Regions from separate parts of the Pantoea sp. X-Soil-ISGK-259 genome, predicted to be linked through region 1. Evidence: predicted binding sites of a transcription regulator. Region 1 holds the regulator's gene; each other region holds the start of a gene.
What was found. The regulator PurR, encoded in region 1, represses purine synthesis genes. The targets are predictions, from matches to a motif close to CANGCAAACGTTTGCNTG.

Region 1 (10,642 bases):
TCTTCAAGCTGCAGCAGAAACAGCGCGCCGGGATGTGGGGACAGTTCATCGTCTTTATGGGCTCGTTTATCGCAGTGACAAACCCACCGACCTGGGATTATCAGGACTTTTTCAACGATAACATTGCCAAAGTCTGCGGGGTGCTGCTCGCCTGGCTGGCGTTCCAGATTCTGCGGCCCAGCTCTGATGCGCGGCGCAGCCGACGCCATATCCGCGCGCTGCGGCTGGCATTTCTCGATCAGCTGCGGCAGCGGCCCCGACTCAGTGAGAGTCGCTTCGAATCGCAGATTTACCACCGCATCAGCCAGCTCAGCCATAGCCGGGATGAGCAGGCGCGCACCTGGCTACTTCGCTGGGGCGTAGTGCTACTCAACTGCTCACATATTGTCTGGCAACTGCGTGAATGGCGCGCCGGTTCGGCGGCCCTGACAGGGTTTCGTGATAGCAGTCTGCACAATCTGCAGCAGATCATCAGCAGCCGTGGCGTGCGCCACACCTCGCTGGATCAGATGCTAAGGGAACTGGAGGAGAGTATCACCGCATTACTGGCGCTGGAAAACAACGAAGCCAGCGAACTGGCTGGCATTATCTGGCGTCTGCGCTGTTCGCTCGCACAACTGAAACAGGCGGTGCCGGCGTGATTACTGGCAATATTGCTGTTGCTGCCGGTTAAAATCTTCCTGCAACTGCTGCAGCGTTTTATGACCTTCAAAGCGGGTTTTATCCATCTCGGTCATCGGTTCAATGACCAGCGCTTTCTCGTCGGGTGAAAAGATGAACCGGCGTGTCAGTTCAGTGCCGGTAAAACTTTGACCGTGGATGCCACCACACACCATCGTCATGGTGCGACGATAGATGGTGGTATCCGTGAAATTGGTTTCGGTTGCGCTACGAAAAACCTGATCACAACCCTGTGCCTCCAGCTTACGCACCCTGCTGCGACTCAGCCATTCACGACCCTGAGCAATCTTTTCACAGGTGGCACGCATCGGGCTGGTATCAATGGTGCGCTGAAGTTCCCGACCGGTTTCGGTCACCAGCTGCGTATCATTGGGTTTATCGCATCCCACCAGCAGCAGACATAGCAGTAATGCGCCCTTGAATTTCATTATCCTGCTCCTTTCCCCATCACGCTTTCTTACCTGAATCAACATCATAGGGGGGAAATGTCAGGGATGGTACAACATTTCATAAACAGTCAGGAGAAAATCGGGCGGCCATTATCTGCCGCCCTGACACTCAGATTACACCGCAGGCATAACGCGCCCCGCCGCCGCCCAGCGGTTTAGGATGATCGGCGTGGTTATCCCCGCCAGCATGCACCATCAGCGCTTTTCCTTTGATCTCGTTTAAGGATTTCAGACGAGGTGCCAGCACCGGATAGGTTGCATTGCCTTTGTCATCGACATAAATCGCAGGCAAATCCCCGAGATGTCCCTCAGCGTAAGGCCCCAGATGTTTGCCACTGTTGGCAGGATCAAGGTGACCGCCCGCAGCACCGGCGGCGACCACTTTGCCTTCAGACTCGCCCGGCTCACAGCTGCCTTTAGCATGGACATGGAAACCATGAATGCCTGGCTGAAGGCCTTTCAGATCGGGCGTGAACTGCAGACCATACTGTGTCTCGTCAATTTTTACCGTGCCAACCGATTTTCCGATGCCTTCAGCGGTAACCTGATGGACCGTAACCTGCTCGCTGGCAGCCTGTGCTGCACCGCAGGCGATCAGGGCGAATAGCGCAACAGCTTTCATTTTCATGATGACTCCTTTTTCATCCCAGGGATTGAGGTAAGTCTGGTCGCTGTTGCGCTATTTTGCTGAAGATTGACGCACTTTTACGCTTCAGGGCACATCAAAACCCAGCGCCGCCTTACGAATGCGGAACCACTGCTGACGTGTCAGCATGACATTCAGTGCACCAGCGGCTTCGCTGACCCGGGATGTTTTACCTGAACCGATAATGGGCAGTGGGCGCGACGGCAGCATCAGTATCCAGGCATAAACGACCTGATCCAGGCTGGTGGCGCCGGTTTCCTGCCGCACAGCTTCCAGTTCGTTACGCAGTGGCTGATAGTGCGGATCGTTAAACAGGCGGCCTCCTCCCAGACAGGACCAGGCCATCGGACGAATGCGCAGTTGCTGGCATTGATCCAGCGATCCATCCAGCAGCACGCTTTGCTGAACCGGTGAAATCTCCAGCTGATTGGTGACCAGCGAGAACGGCAGGCGGGATTGCAGCAGGGAGAACTGAGAGGGTGTGAAGTTTGAGACGCCAAAATGCAGAACCTTGCCGCTCTGATGCAATGCCATAAAGGCTTCAGCCACGTCGTCAGCCGCCATCAGCGGATCGGGGCGATGGATCAGGAGCAAATCAAGGCGATCGGTGTGGAGATGGCGCAGCGAGTTTTCAGCGCTCTGCAGGATATGGTTTTTATCGGTGATGTAGTGGCCAATCTGATGCTCAGGCCGGGCGCGGGTAGCAATACCGCATTTGGTCACAATCTGCAGCTGGTCGCGCAGTCCGGGTGCCAGTTTCAGCGCCTCGCCAAATGCCGCTTCACACTGGTAGTCACCGTAGATGTCGGCATGGTCAACGGTGGTAATGCCAAGCCGCAGATGGTGCTCAATAAACGCGACGCGCTCCTGAGGTGACATGCCCCACTCCATCAGGCGCCAGTACCCCATAACCAGCGGTGAAAATTCTGGCCCCTGTGAAGCGATGGCTTGCGGTTCTAACATGACGTTCTCCCTGTTGCGCGTGGGCTGTAATTAATGTGTCAGAGAGTATAACGGAAAGCGCAAAGTCGTCAGAATAACTCTGGCTGTTGTGGCTCGGGTGGCTCGTCGCCTTTCTGTTGACGCTGCAGACGCTGTCGACGCTGCTGACAAAGGCGTATCACCTCACGCTTTTGCGCATCACTAAAGCGCAGCCAGTTGAACCGCTCATCGCGGCTGCGTAAACATCCCAGGCAGTAACCGCGTGCATCCGTCTGGCAGATGCCGCGACAGGGGCTGGGAACCGGAAAAAACTCAAGCTGCTCGGCCACCACGACTCCAGATTCATTAAATAAAAAGCAAAATCAGTCCACTCAAAAGCGTAGCCTGGTTGCGCAGGAAGAAAATCCTGACCGGTCAGAATTATCCTTTTCTTTCTCTCTGGGGTGAACACTCTGTGCCAAATGCAACAGACTGAGTTGCGTTAGACCGACTGGTCTACTAATCTCAGAGCCATGAATAAGACGCTGCAACGTAATGAAACCCGTGAACACCTGCTCCAGACAGGGGAGACACTCTGTCTTCAGCGCGGCTTTGCCGGAATGGGCCTCAGTGAGCTGCTGACGCAGGCGGCGGTGCCGAAAGGCTCCTTCTACTACTATTTCCGCTCTAAAGAAGCGTTTGGCGTGGCGTTACTGGAACGTTACTTTGCGCGTTTCCTGCAGGATGTCGAGCTGCAGCTCAACCAGACCAGCGGCACCCCGCGTGAGCGTCTGCTGAACCACTTTCGTGCGGCCGTTGAGCTGTTTGTGCAGCAGGGTCACATTATGGGTTGTCTGGGCGTTAAGATCTCCGCTGAGGTATGCGATCTTTCTGAGCCAATGCGTGACGCACTGCAGCAGGGCGCAGCGAAAATCACGGCCCTCTACGCCCGGACGCTGATCGCTGCAGAACAGCAGGAGTCGATGAACCTGCCACAGCCTCCCGCGCAGATGGCGGAATTACTGTCGTTGCTGTGGCTTGGCGCCAGCCTGCAGAGCAAAATTTCCCGCGAGGCGCAGCCACTGCGCCTGGCATTGAGTACCATCGAACAGTGGCTTAAGAGCCACTGATTTTTAAAAAACGCATTTGTAGACGACTGGTCTACTAATCAGGAGCTATTATGGCGAGTACCCAGCTGTTTAATCCGCTGAAAGTCGGCGCAATTACCGTCCCAAACCGCGTATTCATGGCACCGCTGACCCGTCTGCGCAGCATCGAGCCTGGCGACATCCCTACCCCGATGATGGCGGAATATTACCGTCAGCGCGCCAGCGCCGGTCTGATCATCACTGAAGCAACCCAGATCTCTTTCCAGGCGAAAGGCTATGCTGGTGCACCAGGCTTACATACGCAGCCACAGATTGCAGCGTGGAAAGCGATTAACGAAGGCGTGCATCAGGCTGGCGGCCACACCGCCGTGCAGCTTTGGCATACCGGTCGTATCTCTCATAACAGCGTGCAGCCGGAAGGTAAAGCACCGGTGGCTCCCTCGGCGATTGCTGCAGGCACCCGTACTTCACTGCGTGCGGAAGATGGCAGCGTTTATCGCGAAGATACCTCAACACCGCGTGAACTGACCGTGCCGGAGATCAAGCAGATCGTGGCCGATTTCGGTCAGGCTGCGGCCAACGCACGTGAAGCGGACTTTGATCTGCTTGAGCTGCACTCGGCGCACGGTTATCTGATTCACCAGTTCCTGGCACCAGACTCCAACCAGCGTACCGATGAATACGGTGGCAGCATTGAAAAACGCGGTCGCTTTGCGCTTGAAGTAGTTGATGCGGTCATTGCTAACTGGTCTGCCGATCGCATTGGTATTCGCGTATCACCTATCGGTAGCTTCCAGAATCTGGATAACGGTCCGGACGAAGAAGAAGCGGCGTTGTGGTACATCGGCGAGCTGGCAAAACGCAATATCGCCTATCTGCACCTCTCTGAGCCAGACTGGGCCGGTGGTCAGCCTTACACCGACGCTTTCCGCCAGAAAGTGCGTGATCTCTTCCCGGGTGCCATCATCGGTGCGGGTGCCTACACCGTTGAGAAAGCCGATGACCTGATTGGTCGTGGTCTGATCGATGCCGTTGCCTTTGGTCGCGATTACATAGCTAACCCGGACCTGGTTGAGCGTCTGCAGCAGGATGCGCCGCTCAATCCACAGCGCCCGGAAAGCTTCTACGGCGGCGGCGCTGAAGGGTATATCGACTACCCGACGCTGTAATCGTTTTGGGCTGCCGTCCGGGACGATGACGGCAGCCATTATTCAATGGCGATTTTCATCGCTATACTTATCGCCTGGGTCATCCGGCGATGGCGTTTTATTTAAAAGAGGATGTTATGCGTTTACTTCATACCATGCTGCGCGTTGGCGATCTGCAACGTTCAATCGATTTCTACACTCGTGTGCTCGGCATGCGCGTGCTGCGTCAGAGCGAAAACACCGAATATAAATATACCCTGGCCTTTGTGGGCTACACCGACGAGAGCGAAGGTGCGGTAATCGAACTGACCTATAACTGGGGCGTCGATAAGTATGACCTCGGTAATGCGTATGGTCACATTGCACTGGGCGTGGATGACGCGGCAGCTGCCTGCGAACGCATCCGTAAAGATGGCGGCAACGTGACGCGTGAGGCTGGCCCGGTCAAAGGCGGCTCTACCATTATTGCCTTTGTTGAAGATCCCGATGGTTACAAAATCGAGCTGATCGAAAACAAAGATGCCGGCAACGGCCTGGGCAACTAAACCTGCCCCTCAGCTTGCCCGTTCGGGTGGGCTGAATCCCCTTCTCTGCGCTTCATCTGCTGCACCCGGCCCCGTTTTTTGCCATAATACGCGCTGCCCTTTTTCTGCAACGAGATCCTGATGTCTGAATCGAATTCCCCTAATGCACTCAATCAACGTTTCCGTGGCTTCTATCCGGTGGTGATCGACGTTGAAACCGCAGGTTTCAACGCGCAAACCGATGCGTTACTGGAGATTGCTGCCATCACGCTGAAAATGGATGAAGAGGGCTGGATTCAGATTGACCAGACGCTGCATTTCAACGTCGAACCTTTTGTCGGTTCGCTGCTGCATCCTGAAGCGCTGGCGTTTACCGGTATCGATCCCAGCAATCCGCTGCGCGGAGCAGTCAGTGAATATGAAGCGCTGCATGCCATTTTCAAAATGGTGCGCAAGGGGATTAAGGACAGTGGCTGCAATCGCGCCATTATGGTGGCGCACAATGCCACTTTTGACCTGAACTTTATGTCAGCAGCGGCAGAGCGTGCCAGCCTGAAGCGCAATCCGTTTCACCCCTTTGCCACCTTTGACACCGCGGCACTCAGCGGACTGGTGCTGGGTCAGACGGTTCTGGCGAAAGCCTGTATTGCGGCGGGAATGGAGTTTGACAGTACCCAGGCGCATTCGGCGCTTTATGACACGCAGCAGACAGCAACACTGTTCTGCGAGCTGGTGAACCGCTGGAAACGCTTAGGCGGCTGGCCACTGCCTTTCGCGGAAGGCGATGCAGAAGCCAGTGCATCCGCATAAGGGAGGCTGCAATGGAAAAGGCCGACGTGATGTCGGCCTTTTTTTATTCTGCTTCTTTAAATTTTTCTGCAGTCTCTTTGATCAGCGTCTGCAGTTCACCACGCTGCAACATCTCAACGATGATGTCGCAGCCACCGACCAGCTCGCCATCAACCCACAGCTGCGGGAAGGTTGGCCAGTTAGCGAATTTCGGCATCTCGGCACGAATGTCCGGGTTCTGCAGAATATCCACGTAAGCAAAACGCTCACCACAGGCTGACAGCGCCTGTACCGCCTGTGCAGAGAAACCGCAGCTAGGCAGTTTCGGGGAACCTTTCATGTACAGCAGGATCGGATTTTCTGCGATCTGGCGCTGAATTTTTTCTACAGTACTCATAATTGCCTTCCTTAAATCGTGACTTCGTGTTTGTTTATTGTAGCGACTTCGCAGCGTGACTGAAAACGAGATTTTGTCCGCTACCGATTATACCGCCATCATTGTTAAGTCCTGCAGCGGGATGCACGACCCTCTGATTATTAACAGCGGGTAACAGTTTAATAATTCGTAATAATTTCGCTGATATAAGACGCTGAAAATGTTCATTTTCAGCGCGATTACGTGGGTTGCACAGATTAATATTAAAAGGCATTACAGTTTTTAAACGAACTGGACTAGAATGGCCTGGGCCCTGATCCTGGATCAGATTAATCTCAACTTTGTCGCGGTGCGTAGTGGCCCTGACAACTTAACTAATCAACGGACTATGCGTTTAATCATTACGCTTTTCATGCTGGCCATTGCGCAACTGTTTTTCAACGTCGCTGCTGCTTCGCCGCACACGCCGGTGAACGTCAGTACGCATAAAGCAGAAAAAAAGAGTGCGCGCGACGATGAACGCCGCAAACGTCGCCAGGTAAAAACGGTGACGAAAAAGACTCGCCTCAGCCCTGTTCAAAAACTTAAAACGAAAAAACAGAAAAAAGTCGAACTCACTGCCAAACAGACGCCTGCTAAGAAGACCTCGCTTAAAACCGCCCGTATAAGCAAAAGCCAGCAAAAGAACAAAGAGAAGAAACGCTATGGCCATCAGCGCCTGCTAAAAACCGCTGAGGTCACCACCAGCGAGCCGGGCACGATTAAAATGAGCAAATCCCACCGTCAGCGTTATCAGAAGGCTCGCGAAACCGCGATGACCAAACTGATGGGCCAGCTGGGTAAACCCTACCAGTGGGGCGGCACTTCGCCGCATACCGGCTTCGATTGCAGCGGCCTGGTCTGGTACGCCTATAAAGATCTGGTGAAGTTTAAGATTCCGCGTACCGCTAATGAGATGTATCACCTGCGTGACGCCGCACCCATCAAGCGTGAGTCGCTGGAGAAAGGCGATCTGGTCTTCTTCCGTATTAATGGTCGCGGTACAGCGGATCACGTTGGCGTGTACCTGGGAGATGGCAAGTTTATCCAGTCACCGCGTACCGGAAAAGACATTCAGATTAGCGCATTAGGGGAAGATTACTGGCAGCGTCATTACATTGGTGCCCGTCGTGTGATGACGCCGAAAACCATACGCTAACCAGAAAACAGTCGTAAAAAGCCGGGAGATTCCCGGCTTTTTTTTAGTGCAGAATGGCGGTAAAACTAAAGGCTACAATCATCAGCAGACAGCCCGCAGTCGTCATTAAAGCCAGTTTAAGATCGGTACTCATTGTTTGCTCCTTAGTCACACAATTTGTGGGGATATCGCATTTTCCCACAGGGCCCGGTAAAAATCTCGTTTTATCCGTTCAGCCTTGTTAGAATCCCGCCTTTGTTGCGCAACGCGCGCAATCCTGATTCCGTTTGCGCCGGTTTTCAGGCGTTTTATTTCCGCCAGCGGCCTGTAAACCGGCCAAAAACGCGGCATTTTTGCGGAAAAAACCCTGAGCAGACGCAAACGTTTAACACTACGCTTATCATAGAGTTAGATAAGCACTGGAGTCCGATTTTCATGGCAACAATTAAAGATGTGGCGAAACGCGCTGGCGTCTCAACGACGACGGTTTCGCACGTCATCAATAAAACCCGCTTTGTCGCAGAAGAGACGCGTAACGCGGTCTGGCAGGCGATAAAAGAACTGCACTATTCGCCAAGCGCCGTGGCGCGCAGCCTGAAAGTGAATCACACCAGAACGCTGGGCCTGCTGGCGACCTCCAGCGAAGCCCCCTATTTCGCAGAGATTATTGAAGCGATTGAGAATCACTGTTTTGACAAAGGCTATACGCTGATTCTGGGGAATTCGCATAACGATCTGCAAAAACAGCGCGCCTATCTCAGCATGATGGCGCAGAAGCGTGTCGATGGTCTGCTGGTGATGTGCTCAGAATATCCAGACGACCTGCTGCAGATGCTGGAAGAGAACCGTAACATCCCGATGGTGGTAATGGACTGGGGCGAATCGCGCGCCGACTTCACCGACACGGTTCTGGATAACGCGTTCCAGGGCGGCTATCTGGCAGGACGCTATCTGATTGAACGCGGTCACCGCGACATTGGTGCTATCCCCGGTCAGATGGAGCGTAATACCGGTGGCGGACGTCATGCCGGTTTCCTGAAGGCGCTGGAAGAAGCCAGCATTCAGCCGCGCGCCGAGTGGATTGTCCAGGGTGACTTTGAGCCGGAGTCGGGCTATCAGGCGATGCAGCAGATCCTGTCACAGAAACAGCGCCCGACGGCGGTGTTCTGCGGTGGTGATATCATGGCAATGGGTGCAATTTGCGCCGCCGACGAAATGGGTTTGCGCGTACCGCAGGATATTTCGGTGATCGGTTATGATAATGTGCGCAACGCCCGCTATTTCGCACCGGCCCTGACCACCGTGCATCAGCCTAAAGCTCAGTTAGGTGAAAAAGCGCTGGATATGCTGCTGGACCGCATCACCAGTAAGCGTGAAGTGTCACAGACGATTGAAGTACACCCTACGCTGATTGAGCGCCGCTCGGTGGCCGACGGTCCATTCCGCGACTATCGCCGTTAATCCTCGCTTAACCACTCCTGATTAAGCGTTTGCGCATCACCCAGGTAGCTGAGCAACCAGCCAGTCGCCGGTGATGCGCGATCCTCAGCCCAGCTGACACAGCAGGGACTGTCCGGAAACGCCACCGGCAGAGTCAGTTCAACCAGATCGCCGCTGTCGAGCAGTGGCCTGGCAAGATGACCGGGCACCATCGCCACACACAATCCCGCCTGCACGCACTCCAGCCCGGTTTGCCATTCCGGCACCACCAGCCTGCGCTGGTTATCCAGCGTCCATGTCATTCGGCGCGGCAGTGCGCGTGAAGTATCTTCCAGCACCAGTGACGGCCAGCTACGCAGCGTGTCGTCATCGATCTGGCTCGCCTGCGTCAGGGGATGATCGGGCGCGACCACGCAGCGCCAGTTGAGTGTGCCCATATCGCGAAACGCAAAACGTCCGCCCACCGGAATCGCCTGGGTGGCCCCAATGGCCACTTCTACCCGGCCATCGGCCAGCGCATCCCAGACGCCGTTAAAAACTTCATAACTGATGATCAGCTCCATGTCGGGGAAATGGCGATAGAAATCTTTAACCAGTTGCCGGGTGCGCTGAGGTTTAGCGATACGGTCAACCGCGATGCTGAGCTGACCGCGCCAGCCGTTGGCCAGCTGCTGACACTGTCGTCGTGTGGCTAGCATTTTTTTGATGACGCTGCGCCCTTCACGGACAAAATGCTCGCCTGCCGGAGTCAGTACCACTTCACGGTGCTGACGCTCAAACAGCGGCACCGCCAGCCAACTCTCCAGCTGCCGCACCGTGTAACTGATGGCAGAGGGCACCCGATGTAACTCCTGCGCAGCAGCGCTAAAGCTGCCGCCACGGGCGACTGCGTCAACCACTTCTAATGCATATTCTGACCACATAATCTGCCTTCAAAATTTTTAACAGCAAGCGGCAAATATTACCGTTTCACAGCAGCAAACGCACCTTTTACACTCTGCCGCGTTTATCCTGCAAAAATGAGAATGAGATGTTGTCGAATAAAGGATTTATGCCTTACCTTGCCCTGCTGAGCATGCTCGGCTTTTTAGCCACCGATATGTACCTGCCCGCCTTCGGCGCGATGCAGCAAACGTTTAACACCTCACCCGGCCTGATCAGCGCCAGTATGAGTCTTTTTCTGGGAGGCTTCGCTGTGGGTCAGCTCTTCTGGGGACCCCTTTCCGATCGCATTGGCCGTAAACCTGTGCTGCTGACCGGGCTGGCCATGTTTGGGATCGGTTGTGCAGGCATGCTGTGGGTCAATGATATCTATCTGATGCTGGCGCTACGTTTTGTTCAGGCGATTGGCGTCTGTGCTGCTGCCGTTAGCTGGCAGGCAC
Region 2 (10,642 bases), 1.5 Mb from region 1:
TATCGAATCCGGCACCGTCACGACGATCCACTCGGCGATGCACGATCAGCAGGTGATCGACGCCTATCACAGCGATCTGCGCCGGACCCGTGCGGCCAGTCAGTCCATCATTCCAGTGGATACGCGTCTGGCGGCAGGCATCACCCGTATTTTTCCGAAATTCAACGATCGCTTTGAGGCGATAGCCGTTCGCGTCCCGACGATTAACGTGACGGCCATTGATCTCAGCGTTTCTGTGTATAACGCGGTAACGGCATGTGACGTTAACACCTTGTTGCGAAGCGCGGCAGAAGGGGCATTTCGTGGTATAGTTGACTACACGGAATTACCGTTAGTCTCAGTAGATTTTAACCATGATCCGCACAGTGCCATTGTGGACGGAACACAAACGCGGGTCAGCGGTCAACACCTTATCAAGACACTGGTCTGGTGTGACAATGAATGGGGCTTTGCTAACCGAATGCTCGACACGACGTTAGCGATGGCCGCAAGCGGTTTCAGGTAAGACGCGGTTTGCGTCTGGCAAAACTTATGAGAATCAACGAGAGGATTCACCATGTCTGTAATTAAGATGACCGATCTGGATCTGGCTGGTAAACGCGTTCTGATCCGTGCCGATCTGAACGTACCAGTTAAAGAAGGTAAAGTGACGTCTGATGCACGTATCCGTGCTTCTCTGCCAACCATTGAAGCGGCGTTGAAACAGGGCGCGAAAGTAATGGTTACCTCTCACCTGGGTCGTCCGACCGAAGGTGAATACAACGAAGAGTTCTCGCTGCTGCCGGTAGTTAACTACCTGAAAGAGAAGCTGAGCGGCACCACTGTGACCCTGGCAAAAGATTACCTCGATGGCGTTGAAGTGGGCGCTGGCGAACTGGTTGTGCTGGAAAACGTTCGCTTTAACAAAGGCGAAAAGAAAGATGACGAAGCGCTGTCTAAAAAATATGCCGCCCTGTGCGACGTATTTGTGATGGACGCGTTTGGTACTGCGCACCGCGCGCAGGCTTCTACCCACGGCGTTGGCAAATTTGCCCCTATCGCCTGTGCCGGTCCGCTGCTTTCTGCAGAACTGGAAGCGCTGGGTAAGGTCATGAGCAACCCTGAGCGTCCGCTGGTGGCTGTTGTTGGTGGTTCTAAAGTCTCTACCAAATTTGATGTGCTGCAGTCTCTGGTCAAAATCGCGGACACCGTGATTGTCGGCGGCGGCATTGCGAACACCTTCGTGGCTATCGACAACAATGTCGGCAAGTCACTGTATGAACCCGACTTCGTTGAAGCGGCTAAAGGCCTGCGCGATCAGCACGGTATCCCGGTTCCAACTGACTCTCGCGTCGGCACAGAATTCTCTGAAACTGCGCCAGCGACCGTGAAAAAGGTTTCGGAAGTAGCAGATAACGAAGAGATTATGGACTTCGGTGATGAAACCGCTCAGGCCATGGCTGCCATACTGAAAGAGGCTAAAACCATCCTGTGGAATGGCCCGGTGGGCGTGTTTGAGTTCCCTAACTTCCGTAAAGGCACCGAGATCGTGGCTAACGCGATTGCAGACAGTGATGCCTTCTCTGTTGCAGGCGGCGGCGATACCTTAGCGGCTATCGACCTGTTCGGCATTGAAGACAAAATTTCCTACATCTCTACCGGCGGTGGTGCGTTCCTGGAGTTCGTGGAAGGCAAAAAACTGCCAGCAGTTGCCATGCTGGAAGAGCGTGCGAAGCAGTAATCCTTTGGGGGCGATGCCTCGCGGCATCGTCTGAAGTCTTGCCCATCTGGGCGTTTAAATCGACGTTCCTTTAAGGGAACAACGGTCACGAAACAGGACACAATCATGTCTAAAATTTTTGATTTCGTAAAACCCGGCGTTGTCACTGGTGATGACGTACAGAAGATCTTCAAAGTTGCGAAAGAGAACAAATTCGCACTGCCAGCCGTGAACTGCGTCGGCACCGACTCCATCAATGCGGCACTGGAAGCGGCGGCGAAAGTGAAAGCGCCAATCATCATCCAGTTCTCTAACGGTGGTGCTGCATTTATCGCCGGTAAAGGCTTCAAGACTGACAAACCACAGGGCGCGGCAATCTTCGGTGCTATCGCCGGTGCACACCATGTTCACCTGATGGCAGAGCAGTATGGCGTGCCGGTTGTCCTGCACACTGACCACTGCGCGAAGAAACTGCTGCCGTGGATCGATGGTCTGCTGGACGCGGGCGAAGAGTACTTCCAGAAAAACGGTAAGCCACTGTTCTCTTCTCACATGATCGACCTGTCAGAAGAGTCACTGGAAGAGAACATCGAAATCAGCAGCAAGTATCTGGCGCGCATGGCGAAACTCGACATGACGCTGGAAATCGAACTGGGCTGCACCGGTGGTGAAGAAGATGGCGTGGATAACAGCCATATGGACGCATCTGCTCTCTACACCCAGCCAGAAGATGTGAACTACGCATACGAAAAACTGAATGCTATCAGCCCGCGCTTCACCATTGCGGCTTCATTCGGCAACGTACACGGCGTTTACAAGCCAGGTAACGTGAAACTGACCCCAACCATTCTGCGTGATTCGCAGAAATTCGTGTGTGAAAAACATGGCCTGCCGCACAACGCGCTGGACTTCGTTTTCCACGGCGGTTCAGGTTCTTCAGCTGCAGAAATCGAAGAGTCTATCAGCTACGGCGTGATCAAGATGAACATCGATACCGATACCCAATGGGCAACCTGGGACGGCATCCTGCAGTACTACAAAAAGAATGAAGGCTATCTGCAGTCGCAGCTGGGTAACCCGGAAGGCGACGACAAGCCAAACAAAAAATACTACGACCCACGCGTCTGGCTGCGTTCAGCCCAGGCCTCAATGGTCGTGCGTCTGGAGCAGGCTTTCAAAGAGCTCAACGCTGTCGACGTTCTGTAACTGATATTGAGTTACGGTATAAACTGTCTTCTGTATAAAAAAGGCCCGAAAGGGCCTTTTTTTTGATCTTTTTTCGCCGGATTTGCGTCAAAGGTCATGCAGGTTTGGCACACCGGCATTTATTGTTTACCCTTTTGTCAGGGATTGTCAGAGCTGTTCTGACAATCTGTTGTTACTTCCCTTGGGAATTTAATTACAGGATGGTTCCATGCAGGATACGGGTATGTTTGATGAGCTTAACAACGCAGGTAACTGGATAGTACGCAATCAGGAGCTGCTGATAAGCTATGCGGTGAACATTGTCGCAGCTATTGCGATTATCTTTGTGGGTATGATTGTTGCACGCATCATCTCCAACACCGTTAATCGTCTGCTGTGCGCACGTCATATTGATACGACCGTTGCTGACTTTTTGTCGGCGCTGGTGCGCTACGGCATTATCGCCTTCACACTTATCGCGGCGCTGGGTCGCATTGGCGTACAGACCACCTCGGTTATTGCCATCCTCGGTGCGGCCGGTCTGGCTGTGGGTCTGGCCTTAAAAGATTCACTGTCAAACCTGGCTGCCGGCGTACTGCTGGTGATCTTCCGCCACTTCCGCACCGGTGAGTTTGTGGATCTGGGTGGCATCATGGGCACAGTCATGAACGTGCAGATCTTCTCTACGACGCTCAAGTCAGCGGATGGCAAGCGCGTGGTGGTGCCGAACGGTAAAATCCTTGCCGGAAACATCGTTAACTTTTCCCGTGAGCCGGTACGCCGCAATGAATTTATTATCGGCGTCTCCTACGATGCCGATGTGGATCAGGTTCTGACGCTGCTGCGGGAAGTCGTTGAAGCAGATGAACGTGTACTAAAAGATATGGGTATCCAGATTGGGCTTAATGAGTTAGCCGCATCCTCAATGAATTTTGTCGTGCGCTGCTGGAGCAACAGTGGAGACCTGCAAAACGTCTACTGGGATCTGATGAAGAACTTCAAGCGTACGCTGGATGGCAAAGGAATTGGTATTCCTTATCCGCAGATGGATGTGCATCTGCACCGCGTCAGACCGTCAGATACACCTGCACCAGAGACACAGCCGCAGTAATTTGTTCAATGGGCGGCGTCTGTCGCCCATTAATTTTGCTAATCGTGGATTAATTCTTTCAATTTCCGCTAATCATCTCCTCTCTTTATACTTCCCCACATCTGACCATGTGAGGACGTAATTCTGTGATATCTCTCTACTTTCAGGGGCTTGCCCTGGGCGCTGCGCTGATCCTGCCATTGGGGCCACAAAACGCATTTGTGATGAATCAGGGCGTGAAACGTCAGTATCATCTGATGACGGCGGCACTCTGCTCACTGAGCGATATTCTGCTGATATGCGGCGGCATCTTTGGCGGCAGCGCCCTGCTAAGCCAGTCTCCGCTGCTGCTGATGGTCATCACCTGGGCAGGCGTAGCCTTTCTGCTCTGGTATGGCTGGGGTGCGCTGCGAAGCGCTTTTCGTGGCAACGCCGATCTGGCGGATGGCGAGCCACTGAAGCAGAGCAGGGGACGCATTATCGCAACATTGCTGGCGGTAACCTGGCTCAATCCGCACGTCTATCTCGACACTTTTGTGGTGCTGGGCAGTCTTGGCGGCCAGTTGCCCAGCACCACGGCGCGTCAGTGGTTCGCGCTGGGCACCGTCAGCGCGTCGATCCTGTGGTTTTTCGGCCTGGCGCTGCTGGCCGCGTGGCTGTCACCGCGCCTGCGCACCGCGAAAGCACAGCGTGTGATTAACCTGCTGGTCGGCGCGGTAATGTGGTTTATCGCCCTGCAACTGGCGCGTCAGGGTATTGCCGGTTTTTGATCTTAGCCTCGATCCCGGGCGGTAATTGCCGCGCTGCGGACGAACTTTTGGCATAATGACCACTCAAAGCATGGCGCATACCGATGCGCTGTTGGGCTTCGCCGGTTGGAAGCCGTCATAGTGACCTTTTCAAGGAGGACTTTCATGAAACTGAAAGCATTGGCTCTGGCCGCAATCATGAGCGCCGGGGCATTGCCTGGCGTACACGCTGATGAGTTACCGAACGGACCGCACGTGGTGACCTCAGGCAAGGCAACGGTCGATGCTCGTCCCGATATCGCGACCCTCTCTATCGTTGTGAACGTGTCATCGAAAGATGCCGCAGATGCGAAAAAACAGGCAGATAGCCGGGTTGCGCAATATTTCGATTTTCTGCAGAAGAATGGCATCGAGAAAAAAGATATCGATGCGGCTAACCTGAGCACGCAGCCAGAGTATGACTACACCAAAGAGGGTAAATCCGTACTGAAAGGCTATCGTGCTGTGCGTCAGGTACAGGTCACCCTGCGTCAGCTGGACAAGCTGAATGATCTGCTGGACGGAGCACTGAAATCCGGTCTGAATGAGGTGCGTAGCGTCGAGTTAGGCGTGGCAAACCCGGAAAGCTATAAAGAGCAGGCGCGTAAAGCGGCGATTAAAAACGCCACTCAGCAGGCATCGCAACTGGCTGAAGGCTTTAACGCGAAGCTGGGATCGATCTACAGCATCCGTTATCAGGTCGCCAACTATCAGCCAATGCCGATGAACCGCATGTACAAAGCGGCGGCAGCGGCAGATACCTCGGCGCAGGAGACTTATGACCAGCAGAGCATCAACTTTGACGATCAGGTTGATGTAGTGTTTGAGATTAAGCCCAACGCGGCACAATAAAAAAACGGGGCTTTTGCCCCGTTTTTGTTTTCAGGCCGCGACGTCATTCTGACGCAGCACCCGATGTCCATGCGCAATCAGCGCATCGGTCACCCGACGCATTAACCGGCTTTCAGGCGCAAACCGATGCCAGTAGAGCATCCGGCGCTGATACAATCCCGGCGTCAAATCGATTAACTCACCGCTCGCCAGCTCACGTTCAATCTGAAGATGTGGAATCATACAGCAGGTCGATCCCTGTCGGGCCATCTGCACAAAGGCTTCAGACGAGTTCACAATGTGGCAGGGCACACTGCCAGGTGAAAGGTCAAAGTTCTGCTGCAGGAAAGCCTGGTGCATATCATCAAGATGATCAAAAGCCACGGCAGGCGCTTTCAGCAGGGCAGAGCGGGTAACGCCGTTTGGAAAGAAGCGTTCAGCAAAGTCGCGTGACGCCACAAACAGGTAGTCGAGCGCACCCAGCTGATCCACCAGGCAACTCGGCAGCGGCTGCGGCTGAATACTCACCGCACCCACCACTTCACCCCGACGCAGACGCTCCTGAGTGCGTGTTTCATCTTCAACCTGCAGATTCAGGCGAACGGGGGAGTCAGCCAGCACATCTTTTAGCGCAGGCAGCAACCAGGTCGCCAGACTGTCGGCGTTGACCGCCAGCGACAGCAGCAGCGGCGTGGTGCCACTGTTCTCATCGCCCAGCCACTCCTCTTCCAGCAATTCCACCTGATGCAGTAACGCCAGTAGTTTTTGGCCCTGTTCGGTCGGGCGCGGCGGCACAGTGCGCACCAGCAGCGGCTGACCAAACAGGTTCTCCAGCTGCTTGATTCGCTGTGAAACTGCAGACTGAGTGATACACAATTTTTGTGCGGCACGCTCAAATCCGCGTTCGCGGATCACTGAATCCAGCGCCTGAAGCGTTCGATAATCCGGGCGTTTCATTAATATTCATTCTCCTTCAGGATGGACGTCACTATGCCACAAAACTGTTATCTGTGATGGTTCTCTTGTTTTTGTGGACTGGCTTGCAAAGCGATAAATCCACGTCGGTCAGCCGAGCATTTTCAGCAAGCCTTGTTTTATACTACGCGCACTTCGTTGTCGCACAGGTTTTAAACATACCATGACCCAGGATGAACTGAAAAAAGCCGTTGGCTGGGCTGCACTTGATTACGTGCAGCCGGGCACCATTGTCGGCGTAGGCACCGGCTCCACCGCTGCCCACTTTATCGATGCGCTTGCCACGGTCAGGCATCAGATCGACGGTGCCGTCTCCAGCTCAGATGCCTCCACCCAGAAGCTGAAAAGCCTGGGCATTCAGGTTTTTGACCTGAATGAGATTGATGTGCTGTCGGTTTACGTCGATGGCGCGGATGAGATCAACCCGCAGATGCAGATGATTAAAGGCGGCGGCGCGGCGCTGACGCGTGAAAAGATTGTGGCTGCAGTGGCTGAAACCTTTATCTGTATCGCTGACGCCTCGAAAGAGGTGGATGTACTGGGCCGCTTCCCGCTGCCGGTTGAAGTGATTCCGATGGCACGCAGTTATGTGGCGCGTCAGCTGGTGAAAATGGGCGGCTTACCGGAGTATCGTCAGAACGTGGTAACGGATAACGGTAACATTATTCTCGACGTGCATAATCTGCGTATCCTGGATCCGATTGAGCTGGAAAAAACCATCAATGCGTTGCCTGGCGTCGTCACTGTCGGCCTTTTTGCCGCGCGCGGTGCCGATATTGCACTGATTGGCGGACCTGATGGGGTCAAAACTATCAAAAAATGATCTGTCTGGCGCCGTAAAGGCGTCAGTTATTTCTGCCTGAAAATCATCTTTTCTCACACTGGTGAAATTTGGTGACTTATGTCACATAAGCGTCATCGGCAGCGGGTTCGTTCTCTCTTCTTTGCCTCTCTCATGATTTTGTCCGGCAATGTACTGCTGGCAGCCGCTGCCGTGCTGGCTGCCGGGCAATCGTTTGTATTGCCGGACGCGATTTTTTTGATATTTTGACAGAAGGCTGGCTTATGGTAGTCCTCATTGAATGCTGAATAGGATTGGGAAATGGCAAAGGTATCACTGGAAAAAGATAAGATTAAGTTCCTGCTGGTGGAAGGTGTCCATCAGAGCGCGCTGGATAACCTGCGGGCTGCAGGCTATACCAACATCGAATTCCACAAGGGCGCGCTGGACTCCGACGCGTTAAAAGCATCGATTCGCGATGCACACTTCATTGGTATCCGTTCCCGCTCCCAGCTCACTGAAGAGATTTTTGCGGCGGCTGAAAAGCTCGTCGCCGTTGGCTGTTTCTGTATCGGCACCAACCAGGTTGATCTGCAGGCTGCTGCCAGCCGGGGTATTCCGGTGTTCAACGCGCCGTTCTCCAATACCCGCTCGGTTGCGGAGCTGGTGATTGGTGAGATGCTGCTGATGCTGCGTGGCATCCCGGAAGCGAACGCGAAAGCGCACCGTGGCATCTGGAACAAGATTGCCAAAGGCTCATTTGAAGCACGTGGCAAAAAGCTGGGTATCATCGGTTATGGTCATATCGGGATGCAGCTGGGCGTGCTGGCAGAAAGCCTGGGCATGCATGTTTTCTTCTACGACATTGAAAACAAGTTGCCGCTGGGGAATGCTACCCAGGTACGCCATCTGGCCGATCTGCTCAACATGAGCGACGTTGTCAGCCTGCACGTGCCGGAAACTGCCTCAACACAGGATATGATCGGTGCAGAACAGCTGGCGCAGATGAAGCCCGGTGCGCTGCTGATTAACGCCTCACGCGGTACCGTAGTCGATATCCCGGCGCTGTGTGATGCGCTGGCCAGTAAACATGTTGGTGGCGCGGCCATCGACGTCTTCCCGACAGAACCCGCCACCAACAGCGAGCCGTTTATCTCTCCACTGAGCGAATTCGACAACGTGATCCTGACGCCGCACATTGGCGGTTCGACGGAAGAAGCGCAGGAGAACATCGGGATTGAAGTGGCGGGCAAGCTGGCGAAATATTCCGATAACGGCTCGACGCTGTCAGCTGTTAACTTCCCGGAAGTCTCACTGCCGATTCACGGTATCAGCGCCAGTCGTCTGCTGCACATCCATGAGAACCGTCCAGGCGTGCTGACAGCCATCAACCAGATCTTCGCAGAGCAGGGCATCAACATCGCCGCCCAGTATCTGCAAACCTCGCCGTTTATGGGCTATGTGGTTATCGACATTGATGCCGAGCCAGAAGTGGCCGAGAACGCGCTGCAGCTGATGAAGGCGATTCCGGGTACTATCCGCGCCCGTCTGCTTTACTAAGCGATGCAGACACGAAGTGGCGCTAAATAGCGCCACTTCGTGCTATCAGGTACGATCTGCTGTGAGGCTGAGCCTGCTCAGGAAAAACGGTCAGATCGGAAAGTCGCAAACACGTCATTCCTGACTGCCTGGCCCGCGCGGGGGCCGCTTTCCTCTTCTTACCGTGTCCCCTTCGCGTGGTGCTATTTCATTGTTGCAAAATTCGCCCTGATTCGGGGTGCTGATCCGTCTGAAAAAGCCCATAACAGCGGCTCTTCTACTCCCACTGCCAGAGCTTTGACGGCGTCATTACCGCCGGCAAAGGTACATCCCATTCTGCCACCGGCAGGCTATCGACCTGCTGACAATCGTGGGCCAGACCAACCGGCAAAAAGCCGTGCTGTCGCCAGTTCTGCAGGGTGCGATCGTAGAAGCCGCCGCCCATGCCCAGACGCTGCCCATGCTGATCAAACGCAACCAATGGCACCATCATCAGATCCAGCTGATCAAGCGTGATCAACTGCCGGATATCCAGCGGCGGTTCAGGAATACGTAGTTTATTGATATGCAATGGGGTATCGGGCGTGTAGCGCAGAAACAGTAAATGACCGGGCGAGAAGGGATGCAAAACGGGCAGATAGACCGCTTTCTTCAGATGCCAGAGCCTGGCAATCAGCGGACGGGTATTCAGCTCACCATCAACTGACAGGAACAGGGCAATGTTGCGCGCGTGAGTAATCGGCGCATAGTTAAGGGCAAGTTCAGCGAGCTGTTCGGCCGCCTGGGCCTGCTGATCTTCAGTCATTGCACGGCGCAAATGGCGTACCTGCTGACGGATAACCTGACGCTGTATCATTGAAGGTGATGACATGGAAGATTCAGACATGATTTCCCCGCCTGATAAGTCGCTGAACAGCGACTATAACATGTCGGTATGGGGATGAAAGCAGGACTGCAGGAAGAGAGATCTCCGAGATGCCGCCGTAGGCTGTAACCCTTGAACCCTTGGTTCAAGGTGAACATGCCGTCATAACCATCAGGCTTCTCGGACGAACCGAGCATGCACACAGGTTACGAGCGTCACATTCTGTTTTTTCGAAATATCGGCTCAGGGGACTGGCCCACATGCAAACATCTCAGAGAAAATTTACCTCACCGTTACTTTAGTATAGCAACCATGAAGTTTTATTCGAACTTCGCACCCTCACGCTCAGAGATGCGACCTTGCTCAACTAATGCCTGTTCAATCGTCTGCTGCAACATACGGATACGCTGTTCCATATTAGCAGCATAATCGCGCGTTTTCACTTTCTCTTGCGCCAGCTCGTGGCAGACGTTTAACGCGGCGATGAACACCAGTTGTTCTGTATTGGTGACTCTAGTGCGAACTTTTAGATCTTGCAACCGTTGATTGAGATCTTCAGCCGCGCTATTGAGCGCATCTTGCTGCTCTGGCGGACAATTCACTCTCAACGAACGACCAAAAATTTGTAAATCTACCGGTTGTGCAGACATGCCACCTTCCTGACTGATTACTTCGCTCGCAACTCCCTTAGCTGTCAATGGCTTGGGAGGCGGGCAACTATATAGACCCACGAAATAAGATACAACCCCTTTTCTGGAAACCTTGAGGCAGCTAGTGGTAGCATAACACGAACTTATTCTGCCAACGACGATGAAAACTTATGTCCTTACAGAACGCAACCCCCGATTACAACGCGCTCGCGGCAGTGCTCTCACAGCAGGGTGTTGGT
Region 3 (10,642 bases), 660 kb from region 1:
ACCCCGCAACGCGGGGCGCGCAGGCTGCCGGACGCCGGGATTGTTAAGGGGCGGGCGTTCGCCCCTTGACGCGTCCGCCTGCACGGACAACCTGAACTCCCCACCGCCTGGCGGGCGTAACCTTCTCAGCGTAACCCGCTCAGCGCCAGCCCGCCGCAAGGCGTAACATCCCTGCCGCCAGGCAACAGCTAAGCACTCAGCCATCCCAGCTTAATCACAAACAGAATCGACAGAATCACCAGCGCCGCATTTATCTCTTTCACACGACCGCTCAGCAACTTCACCAGCGTCCAGGTAATGAAACCAAACGCAATGCCGTTAGCAATAGAATAAGTCAGCGGCATGGTCAACGCAGTCACGGTGACTGGCGCAGCGGTAGTAATATCTTTCCAGTCAATATCAGCCAGACCGGATGTCATCAGCACAGCCACAAACAGCAGCGCAGGTGCGGTGGCATAGACCGGCACGCTGGATGCCAGCGGCGAGAAGAACAGCGCCAGCAGGAACAGCACACCTACTACGATCGCCGTCAGGCCGGTACGGCCTCCTGCACTCACACCCGCCGCCGATTCCACATAACTGGTGGTGGTCGAGGTGCCGAGCAGCGAACCAAACAGTGCAGCGGCACTGTCGGCAATCAGCGCACGGCCCATCTTCGGCACGTTACCCTGCTCATCAGCCAGACCGGCACGTTTGGTCACGCCCAGCAGTGTGCCGGTGTTATCAAACACATCGACAAACAGGAAGGCAAAAATCACGCTGACCAAGCCAACGTTAAATGCCCCGGCAATATCAAGCTGCAAAAAGGTCGGTGCAATCGATGGCGGAGCTGAGAAAACGCCCGCGAACGGCGACAGGCCAATGCCCATGGAGATAAAGGTCACCAGCAGAATGCCGATCAGCACCGCACCGGTTACGCGGCGTGCTTCCAGCACCACGATCACCACAAAGCCCAGCATTGCCAGCAGCGGGCCGGGTTTAGTCAGATCGCCAATACCCACCAGCGTCGCCGGGTTATCAACCACGATGCCTGCCCCTTCCAGCGCAATAATTGCCAGAAACAGCCCGATACCAGCGCCAATCCCGGCACGCAGCGGCAGCGGGATACTGGCAATAATCCACTCACGAATCTTAAACAGTGACATCGCAAAGAAAATCACTGCTGAGAGAAACACCGCACCCAGCGCAATCTGCCACGTGTAGCCCATATGCAGCACCACGGTATAGGTGAAGAAAGCGTTCAGTCCCATACCCGGCGCCAGCGCAATCGGATAGTTGGCAATCAGCCCCATCAGCACACAACCAATCGCCGCCGCCAGACAGGTCGCGACAAATACCGCGCCCTTGTCCATGCCGGTTGCGCCCAGAATGCTCGGGTTCACAAACAGAATATAAGCCATCGCCAGGAAGGTGGTGATCCCGGCGATAATCTCGGTACGAACCGTCGTGTTATGCGCTTTGAGTTTGAATAGTTTTTCTAACATCATCATCTCTCGATACAGGAGACAGGAGTCTCACTTGCCAAAGGGGTTTGCATGCTGATTTATTCTGTTTCCGGGACATTGTCCTGGCCGCTGCATACTTGCTTGCCAGAACCGCCTGAAATCCCTGTGTAACCTGTTGGCCTAAGCAATTGCCATGCCACCTGCCGACGCAATCGATTACCTGGCAGAGCCGGCCACGCCTAAGAAGATTCCGAATCAAAACAGGGCGCGATTATGGTGCAATGCACCGATTCCGCGCAATCGTTTTCCTGCGGCAAATGCGTCACCCTGAAAAACTCTGCGCCAGCGCACGCTTCCGCACTCTCACAGGCGAAGCTGGTCACGTTTCAGCACGCTGCCTCAGCAACCATTTCTGGCCTGTGTAGACTCCAGAATTAACTCCTTCGTAACATTGAGGCCGCGCCATGAAGCCAGCGATTTTGGTGGTGGATGATGATCCTGCTGTCTGCGACGTCCTGCAGGATGCGTTAAGTGAACATCTGTTAACTGTCTACAGCTGTCATCAGGGACGCGAGGCGCTCTCCATGCTCAGCGAACACCCGGAAATTTCGCTGGTGATGCTGGATATGATGTTGCCCGATACCAACGGATTGCTGGTGTTGCAGCAGCTCCAGCGTCAGCGGCCGGACGTGCTGGTGATTATGCTGACGGGCATGGGTTCGGAAGCGGAGATGGTCGTGGGTCTGGAGATGGGCGCAGATGACTATATTGCCAAACCTTTTAATCCACGCGTGGTAGTGGCGCGCGCCCGTGCAGCACTGCGTCGCAGCGGACGCATTGCGCAGGCTCACCCCGAACAGGCGGGCTGGCGTTTTGGCGGCTGGCAACTGGACGATGGCCGCTGCCAGCTGTTTAATCCGCAGCATGAACTGGTGCCGCTGACCCAGGGAGAATACAGCCTGCTGCACGCGCTGGTGCGCCATGCCCGCAAAGTACTGACCCGTGATCAGTTGCTGGAGCTGACCCACAGCGAAAGCCTGGACGTATTTGACCGTACCATCGATGTGCTGATCATGCGACTGCGCCGCAAAATCGAAACTAACCCGCATCAGCCCGACCTGATTCGCACCATTCGCGGGCTGGGCTATGTCTTTTCCGCTGACGTGATGAAACCCGAAGCCGCGCTACGCGCCAGCCAGATCGCCTGAATCACTTTACCCGGCCTGCGTTCCGCTGGCCGGTACTCATCCCTCATAACTTCCGCCATAGGCGCGCGGCACCAGATCGACCTGCGCCTCTCCGCTCTGAATGACGGTGAGAATCGTTTCAGCCACGCGCTGCGGCGTATGCGCAATTGCGGCGCTCTGCTGTGCCTGCGCAATCGCAACGTCCTGCCCCGATTTCACCGACTGGTAAAATTCCGAGACGGTCATGAATGGATAAACAGCAGATACCGTTATCCCGGCGTCCGCCAGTTCCAGCCGTGCCACGCCGGAGAGCATATTCAGTCCCGCTTTGGAACTGGTATAGGCCGCCGATCCCGGCCAGGTTGCCAGGGTTGCACCGGAACTGACGTTGATAATGCACCCCTCGCCCTGCGCCCGCATCTGCGGGATCACCGCCTGCATCATCATCAGCGGCGCGATCAGATTCAGGTCGAGCAGCGCTCTGAACTCGCTTGCAGCAATCTCCTCAACCGCCGCGAACAACCCCTGCCCGGCATTGTTGATTAACACATCAATCCGGCCAAAGCGTGCTATCCCCTGCCTGACAGCATCTGCAATCTGCTCTGGCTGCGTCACATCGCAGGCCACAGCCAGTGCTTTGCCTGATTCTCCCACGAGGGCAACCAGGCGGTCTTTGCGTCGTGCCAGTAAAATAACCTGCGCACCCGCCTCCAGCGCCGCACGCGCGGTGGCTTCTCCGATGCCCGACGATGCACCGGTAATCATAATCACGGCGTTCTCAATTCTCATGTCATCCCCTCCAGTAAAATGGTCAGAGAGCGAGAATAATCCTCAGCCGATTGTGCGGCGGCTGTAATCCTGCCTAAAATTTGCCTGTTACTGCTTTTCTCACTCTGCACACGGCAACCGCCGGAGAGGTGTCCCATAAACAGGCTTGATGCGATAAGAGATGAAATGCTGGCATGCACGGCTGATGAACTCACGGCGACGGCGATTCCGCGCGTGGATCTTTACCGCGTCAGTCAGCCGATGCCCCTGCCGCCGGAAATCTATTCGCCTTTCGTCAGCCTGATACTGCAGGGAGAAAAAAGGCTGCAGATGGGCGAACGCTCTCTCCGCTATTCCGCCGGAGAGATGTTCACGGCGTCGTTCGACCTGCCCGCCACAGGCGAAATTACAGAGGCCAGTGAAATCTCACCTTATCTGGCGGTGCGCCTGACACTGGATTTCACTGCTATCAGCGAACTATTGCATCAGATGCCCATGACCGATGCGCCCAAAACAAAGAATGGCATGTCAGTCAATCGGGTGGATGAGGCGCTGGTGGATGCCTGGCTGCGGATGGTGCGCCTGATAGCAAAGCCTGGCGAGATTAGGGTGATGGCGCCGTTAGTAGAGCGCGAGATTCTTTATCGGCTGTTGCTGAGCACACAGGGCGGTTTACTGCGTCAGGCAGCAGAGGTGAACGGGTATTTCGCGAAGATCAGAAAGGCGCTGGTCTGGTTGCGTACACACTATGCCGCCGCGCTTCGTATTGAGGATATGGCGGCGATTGCGGGCATGAGTCTTTCAGCTTTTCATCGTGGTTTCCGGGCCAGCACCGGACTTTCCCCGCTGCAGTATCAAAAACATCTCCGGCTTTACGAGGCGCGCAAGACGCTTATGTTACGCCCCGGTAATGTCGCCGCTGTTGCGGCAGATGTGGGCTACGAAAGTCTGACGCAGTTTACCCGTGAATATGCACGCCTGTTCGGTGAGCCCCCCGCCCGCAGTATCAGAAAACTCAGGCTGAATAACGCTGAACACCTCGCGAAATCATTGAGGTGAACACAGCGCACGCTCAGCGCGGCCTGCCGCCGTGAGGCCGGCAATGTTGCACTGAGATTTTGCACTGAGATTGATTGAAAAGATTCAGGGAATGAACGCAATAAATGCGGCTCAGAGAAAGGCATGCGCATAGTCATTACACAGCAGCCAGCGCGGCGCTTCATCCTCATCCAGCGGGTTGAAACGGGCCAGCGGTGTCAGAAACACATTGTCGTTCTCGTCATCATTGGGCATCGACACTTCGCCCACCAGCACGTCACCAAAGCCGCTTTCGCCCCAGAAGCTGTGCCAGATCCCCGCCTCCAAAGTCACACTTTCACCCGGTGAAAGCCGCAGCTGTGTTCCGGCCGCATGGGTCTGTCGCATGCCATCCAGCGACACCACCACCGGCGAGTCGGCCAGCCCGTCTCCGTCGCGGTTATGCAGTTCAACAATCAGGTTGCCACCACCGCGATTGATGATGTCCTCCATCTTGCGCGGATGGTAGTGCATAGGTGTCAGTTGCCCTTCACGTACATGCATAATTTTTTCAGCGTAGGGTTTATGCCAGGGCTGTCCGCCAGGGGAGCCATTACGCAGAGTAAACAGCGTCAATCCGGTCTGAAAAAAATCAGCCGCACCAAAACTGGTGAGATCCCAGCCCAGCCGCAGCGCCAGAATCTCCTGTATCACTTCACGATCCTGCGCGCGCCACTGACGGATGCTGTAATCGGCCCAGGACGGAAGATGCACATCCTGCTGCCGGAAAAATTCGCGGGTATGTTGCAGGTAGTCGTTAACCTCTGAACGTTGCATATTGGCCTCCTGAATGCGGCACCCGAAGGTGCCGCTCTAACGCTTATTTCACCGTCCAGCCCTGATAGCTGCCGATATTATTACGATCAATCAGCTTCACCGGGATCAGCACAGGTTTATCCGGAGCCGGTTTGCCCTGCAGAATGTCATAGCCAATCTCAACCGCTTTGGCAGCCATCACCTGCGGGTCCTGAGCTGGCGTGGCGACAAACAGTGAGTTTTTACGCTTCAATGCCTCTTCCCCGTCCGGCGATCCATCGACGCCCACGATAAAGAACTCGCTGCGCTGCGCCTGTTTCGCCGCTAAATCCGCACCGATAGCCGTCGGATCATTGATGGCAAATACCGCATCAATTTTTGGATTAGCCGAGAGCAGACCGGTCATCACTTCCAGTCCGCCTTCACGACTGCCTTTGGCGTTCTGGTTGGAGGAGAGCAGCTTGATGTCCGGATGGGTTTTCAGCTCGTTCATGCAGCCTTCAACACGGTTCTGCACGGCAGAGACAGGCGGTCCGTTGATGATCACCACATTGCCTTTGTTCTTCAGACGGTCAGAGATATATTTACAGGCCATTGCGCCTGCCTGGGTGTTATCGGAGGTGATGGTCGCATTCGCGCCATCGGCTGCCACGTCAACCGCGACCACTACGATACCGGCGTCACGCGCCCGTTTAACGGCTGGGGCGATCCCTTTTGAGTCGGCGGCGTTGAGGATAATCATGTCGACTTTTGCTGCAATAAAGTTATCAATCTGGCCGACCTGCTGACCAAGATCGTAACCGCTGGAGACCAGCGTGACGTTAACTTTATCGCCCGCCAGCTGACGCGCCTTCATCTCTGCGCCTTTAGTGATCTGCACGAAGAAGGGGTTAGCCAGATCGCCGACCGTTACGCCGATAGATTTGAGTTCTTTTGCCTGAGCCAGGCCGGTGCTGAACAGCGTTGCCGCCAGCAGCCCGGTTACAATCGGATTAAAACGCATAGACCTTCTCCTGCTGTTTTCAAGGTGCCAACCACTTAATGGCGTTTTTTAGGTGGCGGAGGCCAGATAACGCATCCGCCCTTTTAAGCCTCAACTCACATGATGACGAGTACGGTATTTGTCGATCAGGACGGCGATGATGATCACTGCGCCTTTGATCACCAGCTGCCAGAAATAGGAGACACCCATCAGCGTCATGCCGTTATTCAGCGTGGCGATAATCAGTGCGCCAATCAGTGTGCCGGTGATGGTGCCGATACCACCGACAAAGCTGGTGCCGCCGAGAATCACCGCGGCAATCGCATCCAGCTCATAACCGACGCCCAGGTTGCCGTTGGCGCTGTAGAGCCGCGAGGCACTCATCAGCCCGGCCAGCCCCGACAGCAGGCCACTCATGCCGTAGACAAACAGCAGCACGACGCCAACCTTGATGCCCGTCAGGCGTGCAGCCTGGATATTGCCACCGACGGCGTAGATATGGACGCCCAGTGTGGTGCGACGCAGGATGAACCAGCAGATGGCAATCACCGCAAAGGCAATCACAATCAGCCACGGCACCGGCCCGAGATAGCCGTTGCCAATCCATTCAAAGTTAATATCGGAGTTGATCACCGTGGTGCCGTTCGCCAGCAGATACGCCGCTCCGCGCAATGCGGTGTAGGTACCCAGCGTGACAATAAAGGGGGGCAATCCGGCCCAGGCGACCAGGATGCCGTTGAACAGCCCCATCACCAGACCCGCGCCCAGCGCCATCGGAATGGTCAGGGAGGCGAGCATCGGGTCCAGCGACGCCACCAGCGCCACCACCGCCGTGGTGCCCAGCATCGACCCCACCGACAGATCGATACCGCCGGTGAGGATGACGAAAGTCATGCCCGCCGCCAGCACAATGTTGATCGACGCCTGACGGGTAATGTTGAGCAGGTTGGCTTCAGTAAAAAAGTTTGGCGTGACGAAACCAAATACCGCCACGATCAGGATCAGAATCGGCAGGATACCCACCGTTTGCAGCAGATCGCCCATCAGGGCGCGTTTCAGCGTCGGCGCTTTGGTGCGGGCCAGTTGTGTCATGGTGGTCTCCTTAGATTTCGCCTGTTGACGCGCTGTGCGCACCGGTTGCCAGCGTCATAATATTTTCCTGACTGATGTGGCTGCCCTCCAGCTCACCGACGATGGTGCCTTCGTGCATCACGTAAACGCGGTCACTCATCCCGACCACTTCCGGCAGTTCGCTGGAGATCATTAAAATCGCCACGCCCTGCCGCGCCATCTCCTGCATCATGCGGTAGATCTCGCTTTTAGCGCCGACATCGACGCCGCGCGTCGGCTCATCCAGAATCAGGATGCGCGGGCCAATCGCCACCCAGCGCGAGATCAGCAGCTTTTGCTGGTTCCCGCCGGACAGACCGCCCGCCCGGACCTGAGCATGCGGAACACGAATATTGAGTGAGGCGATCGCCTCATTGGCGATGGTCTGCCCTTTGCGTCGGTTGAGCATCCCGTAACTGGCGTCACGTTCCAGCGTCGCCATCACAATATTCTCCTGCGCGGCCATCTCCAGAAACAGTCCCTGCTCTTTGCGGTTCTCGGTGAGGAAGCCGATGCCACGGGCAATCGCATCACGCGGCGAATGAATGGTGACCATCTCACCGTCGATCCAGATCTCGCCCTCTTTCGGCTTATGTACGCCGAAGATCAGCTGCGCCAGCTCGCTGCGACCGGCGCCTACCAGCCCGGCCAGTCCGACAATTTCTCCGGCCCGCACTGCCAGACTACTGGGATGCACTTTGCCGCCGTCGGTAAGGTGATTCACCGCCAGCCGGATGTCGCCTAAAGGGATCGCGCGGTCTTTGTTAAACAGGTCGCTGAGCGGGCGTCCGACCATCATCCGCACCAGTTCACTGGCGTTAAGCTGGTCACGGGTCAGGCTGCCCACATATTGCCCATCACGCAGCACGCTGACGCGGTCAGACAGCTCATACACTTCCGCCATACGATGGCTGATGTAGATAATCGCCATGCCTTCGCTGCGCAGCCGTTTGATTAATGCAAACAGCTGTTCGGTTTCGCGGTTAGAGAGCGCGGCGGTCGGCTCATCCATTACCAGAATGCGGCTGTTGCGCTGCAGCGCACGGGCGATCTCCACCTGCTGCTGCTCGGCGATGCTCAGACGACTGACTAAATCCCAGGCGCTGAACTGTGCGCCGAGCCGATCAATGACCCGCTGCGCCTCTTCAGCCATCTGTCGCCGCTTCACCAGCCCGCCAGGCGCAATTTCGCTACCCAGAAAAATGTTCTCTGCCACCGTCAGGTTGGGTGCCAGATTGATCTCCTGATAAATCAGGGTAATCCCGGCAGCCAGCGCCTCTTTCGGCCCTTTCAGTGCCCAGGGCTTATTTTCAATTAAAATTTCCCCGCTGCTGGCGGTATAGGCACCGGCCAGAATCTTCATCAGTGTGCTTTTACCCGCGCCGTTCTCACCCATCAGTGCGTGAACCTCACCGGGCCAGACCGTGAGATCGACACCCTTCAGGGCATAAAAATTGCCGAAGCGTCGGGTAATTCCCCGCATTTCCAGTATTGGTGTGGCTGTCATCGCCTCGCTCCTGCGGACTGTGGATAGCCGCCAGTAAAACAACGCCAGATAAACGGAAAATGTCAGCGGCCGTTCATATTTGTCATAAACGCCTGACATCACGCTCCTATACTCGGCGCATCGTTGCAGTGATTAAGAGGTCGTGGGATGCAGCGCAGTTATCCGTGGCAGGCCGGGGCGCGTGGACGCCTGTTGATGTTCAATCTGCTGGTGGTGTCAGTCACGCTGATGGTAAGCGTGGTGGCGATCATCGGCTTTCGTCATGCCGGGGCAATTCAGGAGCAGGCGCAGGCGCAGACGCTGGCAGATATGAATGGCAGCCTGGCGCTGGCGCGCGATACCGCCAATGTGGCGACGGCGGCCGTGCGGCTGTCGCAGGTGGTCGGGGCACTGGAGTATCAAAGCGAATCGCAGCGCCTGCAGCAGAATCAGCAGGCGTTGCAGCAGTCGCTGAGCCTGCTGGCCAGCGCACCGCTGGCGGCCCGTCAGCCGGAGCGCATCGCCCGGATCCGCGCCCGCAGCCTGATGCTGGAGCAGACGATTAATAGCCTGCTGCTGAATGGCCATCAGCGGCATCTGCAGCGCAATAACATGCTGAGTGATCTGTGGCAGACCCAGATTCTGCTCAGCCATATCAACCAGCTGGTGCAGCGGGAACAGCTCATACTGCCGGATGCCGCACTGCGCGAACAAACCGAACGGCTGATCACTATCGCCATCCGCACGCCCTCGCCCATCGCCATCATTGAGCAGCTCCAGCAGGTGATGACGCAGTGGCGCACTGTGCCGCTGACGGGCGTCACGGGCAAGAACGTGCAGCGACTGCTGGCCACTCAGCAGCGCCTGCTGCCGCTGGCGGAGGCGCTGGAACAGAGCGACCTGGCGATCGCCTATGCCACCTACCGGATTAAAGCACTGGTGGCGATGCTGAATGACGATATCAATGCGTCAGTGCAGCAGGTTGCGCTGCAAAGTGAGGCGCGTACCCAGGCCACTCACCACGAACTTGATTCGATCATCGGCTTTATCGCGCTGTTTGTGCTGCTGGCGCTGGCGATTACCGGCTATGCCGGAATCTACATCTACCGCAATCTCGGATCGAGCCTGACAGCGATTGCCGGCGCGATGACGCGTCTGGCGCAGGGCGAACAGAACGTCAGCGTGCCGGGGCTGCAACGGCGTGACGAACTGGGGGAACTGGCGCGGGCCTTTAACGTCTTTGCCCGAAATACCGCCTCGCTGGCCCACACCTCACGGCTGCTGAAAGAGAAGAGTAACCAGCTGGAGTCCACCTTCCTGGCGATGCGCGACGGCTTTGCTCTGTTTGATCACAATGGTCAGCTGGTGGTGTGGAATGCGCAGTATGCGGAACTGCTCGGCCTTGCGCCGCGTGAGGTCCATCGCGGCGTCCACTATCAGCAGCTGCTGGCCCCGCTGGCGGTGGATCTGCACGATCCCGGTGAGCAGCAGGAGATCCGGCTGGCCGATGGCCGTACGCTGGAGCTGCGTTTCAGTCCGATTCCGCGGCGCGGCATGGTCAATACCGTGCTGGACCGCACCTCACGTAAAACCCTGGAAGAAGCGCTCCAGCACAGCCAGAAGATGAAGGCGGTCGGTCAGCTGACCGGCGGGCTGGCGCACGACTTTAACAATCTGCTGGCGGTGATTATCGGCAGTCTGGCGCTGACCGAAGGCCAGCTGATGCCCGGCCCCCTCGCCACCCGCATTGAGCGGGCGCGACAGGCGGCAGATCGCGCCGCCCAGCTGACGCAGCGCCTGCTGGCCTTCTCGCGCAAACAGGCGCTCTATC

Region 2: serA (phosphoglycerate dehydrogenase) is a predicted target of PurR. The motif match lies at 7,574-7,591, and genes of this name have one in related genera.
Region 3: AC6I77_RS11585 (NCS2 family permease) is a predicted target of PurR. The motif match lies at 1,739-1,756, and genes of this name have one in related genera.

The regions. Positions count from the first base shown of each region.
Region 1 covers NZ_AP035986.1:1,764,445-1,775,086, reverse strand. The annotation lists gene AC6I77_RS08270 (FUSC family protein) at 1-641, shown strand, start outside; gene AC6I77_RS08265 (hypothetical protein) at 642-1,109, opposite strand; gene sodC (superoxide dismutase family protein) at 1,240-1,758, opposite strand; gene AC6I77_RS08255 (aldo/keto reductase) at 1,843-2,739, opposite strand; gene AC6I77_RS08250 (DUF1289 domain-containing protein) at 2,808-3,047, opposite strand; gene AC6I77_RS08245 (TetR/AcrR family transcriptional regulator) at 3,231-3,827, shown strand; gene AC6I77_RS08240 (alkene reductase) at 3,878-4,975, shown strand; gene gloA (lactoylglutathione lyase) at 5,092-5,499, shown strand; gene rnt (ribonuclease T) at 5,620-6,288, shown strand; gene AC6I77_RS08225 (Grx4 family monothiol glutaredoxin) at 6,332-6,667, opposite strand; gene AC6I77_RS08220 (C40 family peptidase) at 7,032-7,841, shown strand; gene cydH (cytochrome bd-I oxidase subunit CydH) at 7,885-7,974, opposite strand; gene purR (HTH-type transcriptional repressor PurR) at 8,256-9,281, shown strand; gene punR (DNA-binding transcriptional activator PunR) at 9,278-10,183, opposite strand; gene punC (purine nucleoside transporter PunC) at 10,291-10,642, shown strand, end outside.
Region 2 covers NZ_AP035986.1:3,311,445-3,322,086, reverse strand. The annotation lists gene epd (erythrose-4-phosphate dehydrogenase) at 1-505, shown strand, start outside; gene pgk (phosphoglycerate kinase) at 557-1,720, shown strand; gene fbaA (class II fructose-bisphosphate aldolase) at 1,826-2,905, shown strand; gene mscS (small-conductance mechanosensitive channel MscS) at 3,114-3,995, shown strand; gene argO (arginine exporter ArgO) at 4,121-4,744, shown strand; gene AC6I77_RS15750 (oxidative stress defense protein) at 4,889-5,614, shown strand; gene AC6I77_RS15745 (LysR family transcriptional regulator ArgP) at 5,645-6,550, opposite strand; gene rpiA (ribose-5-phosphate isomerase RpiA) at 6,732-7,391, shown strand; gene serA (phosphoglycerate dehydrogenase) at 7,671-8,909, shown strand; gene AC6I77_RS15730 (5-formyltetrahydrofolate cyclo-ligase) at 9,166-9,759, opposite strand; RNA gene ssrS (6S RNA) at 9,852-10,034, opposite strand; gene zapA (cell division protein ZapA) at 10,074-10,403, opposite strand; gene AC6I77_RS15715 (YecA/YgfB family protein) at 10,574-10,642, shown strand, end outside.
Region 3 covers NZ_AP035986.1:2,424,776-2,435,417, forward strand. The annotation lists gene AC6I77_RS11585 (NCS2 family permease) at 189-1,487, opposite strand; gene AC6I77_RS11590 (response regulator) at 1,910-2,653, shown strand; gene AC6I77_RS11595 (SDR family oxidoreductase) at 2,690-3,421, opposite strand; gene AC6I77_RS11600 (AraC family transcriptional regulator) at 3,587-4,459, shown strand; gene AC6I77_RS11605 (D-lyxose/D-mannose isomerase) at 4,571-5,254, opposite strand; gene AC6I77_RS11610 (ABC transporter substrate-binding protein) at 5,298-6,236, opposite strand; gene AC6I77_RS11615 (ABC transporter permease subunit) at 6,327-7,307, opposite strand; gene AC6I77_RS11620 (sugar ABC transporter ATP-binding protein) at 7,318-8,832, opposite strand; gene AC6I77_RS11625 (ATP-binding protein) at 8,980-10,642, shown strand, end outside.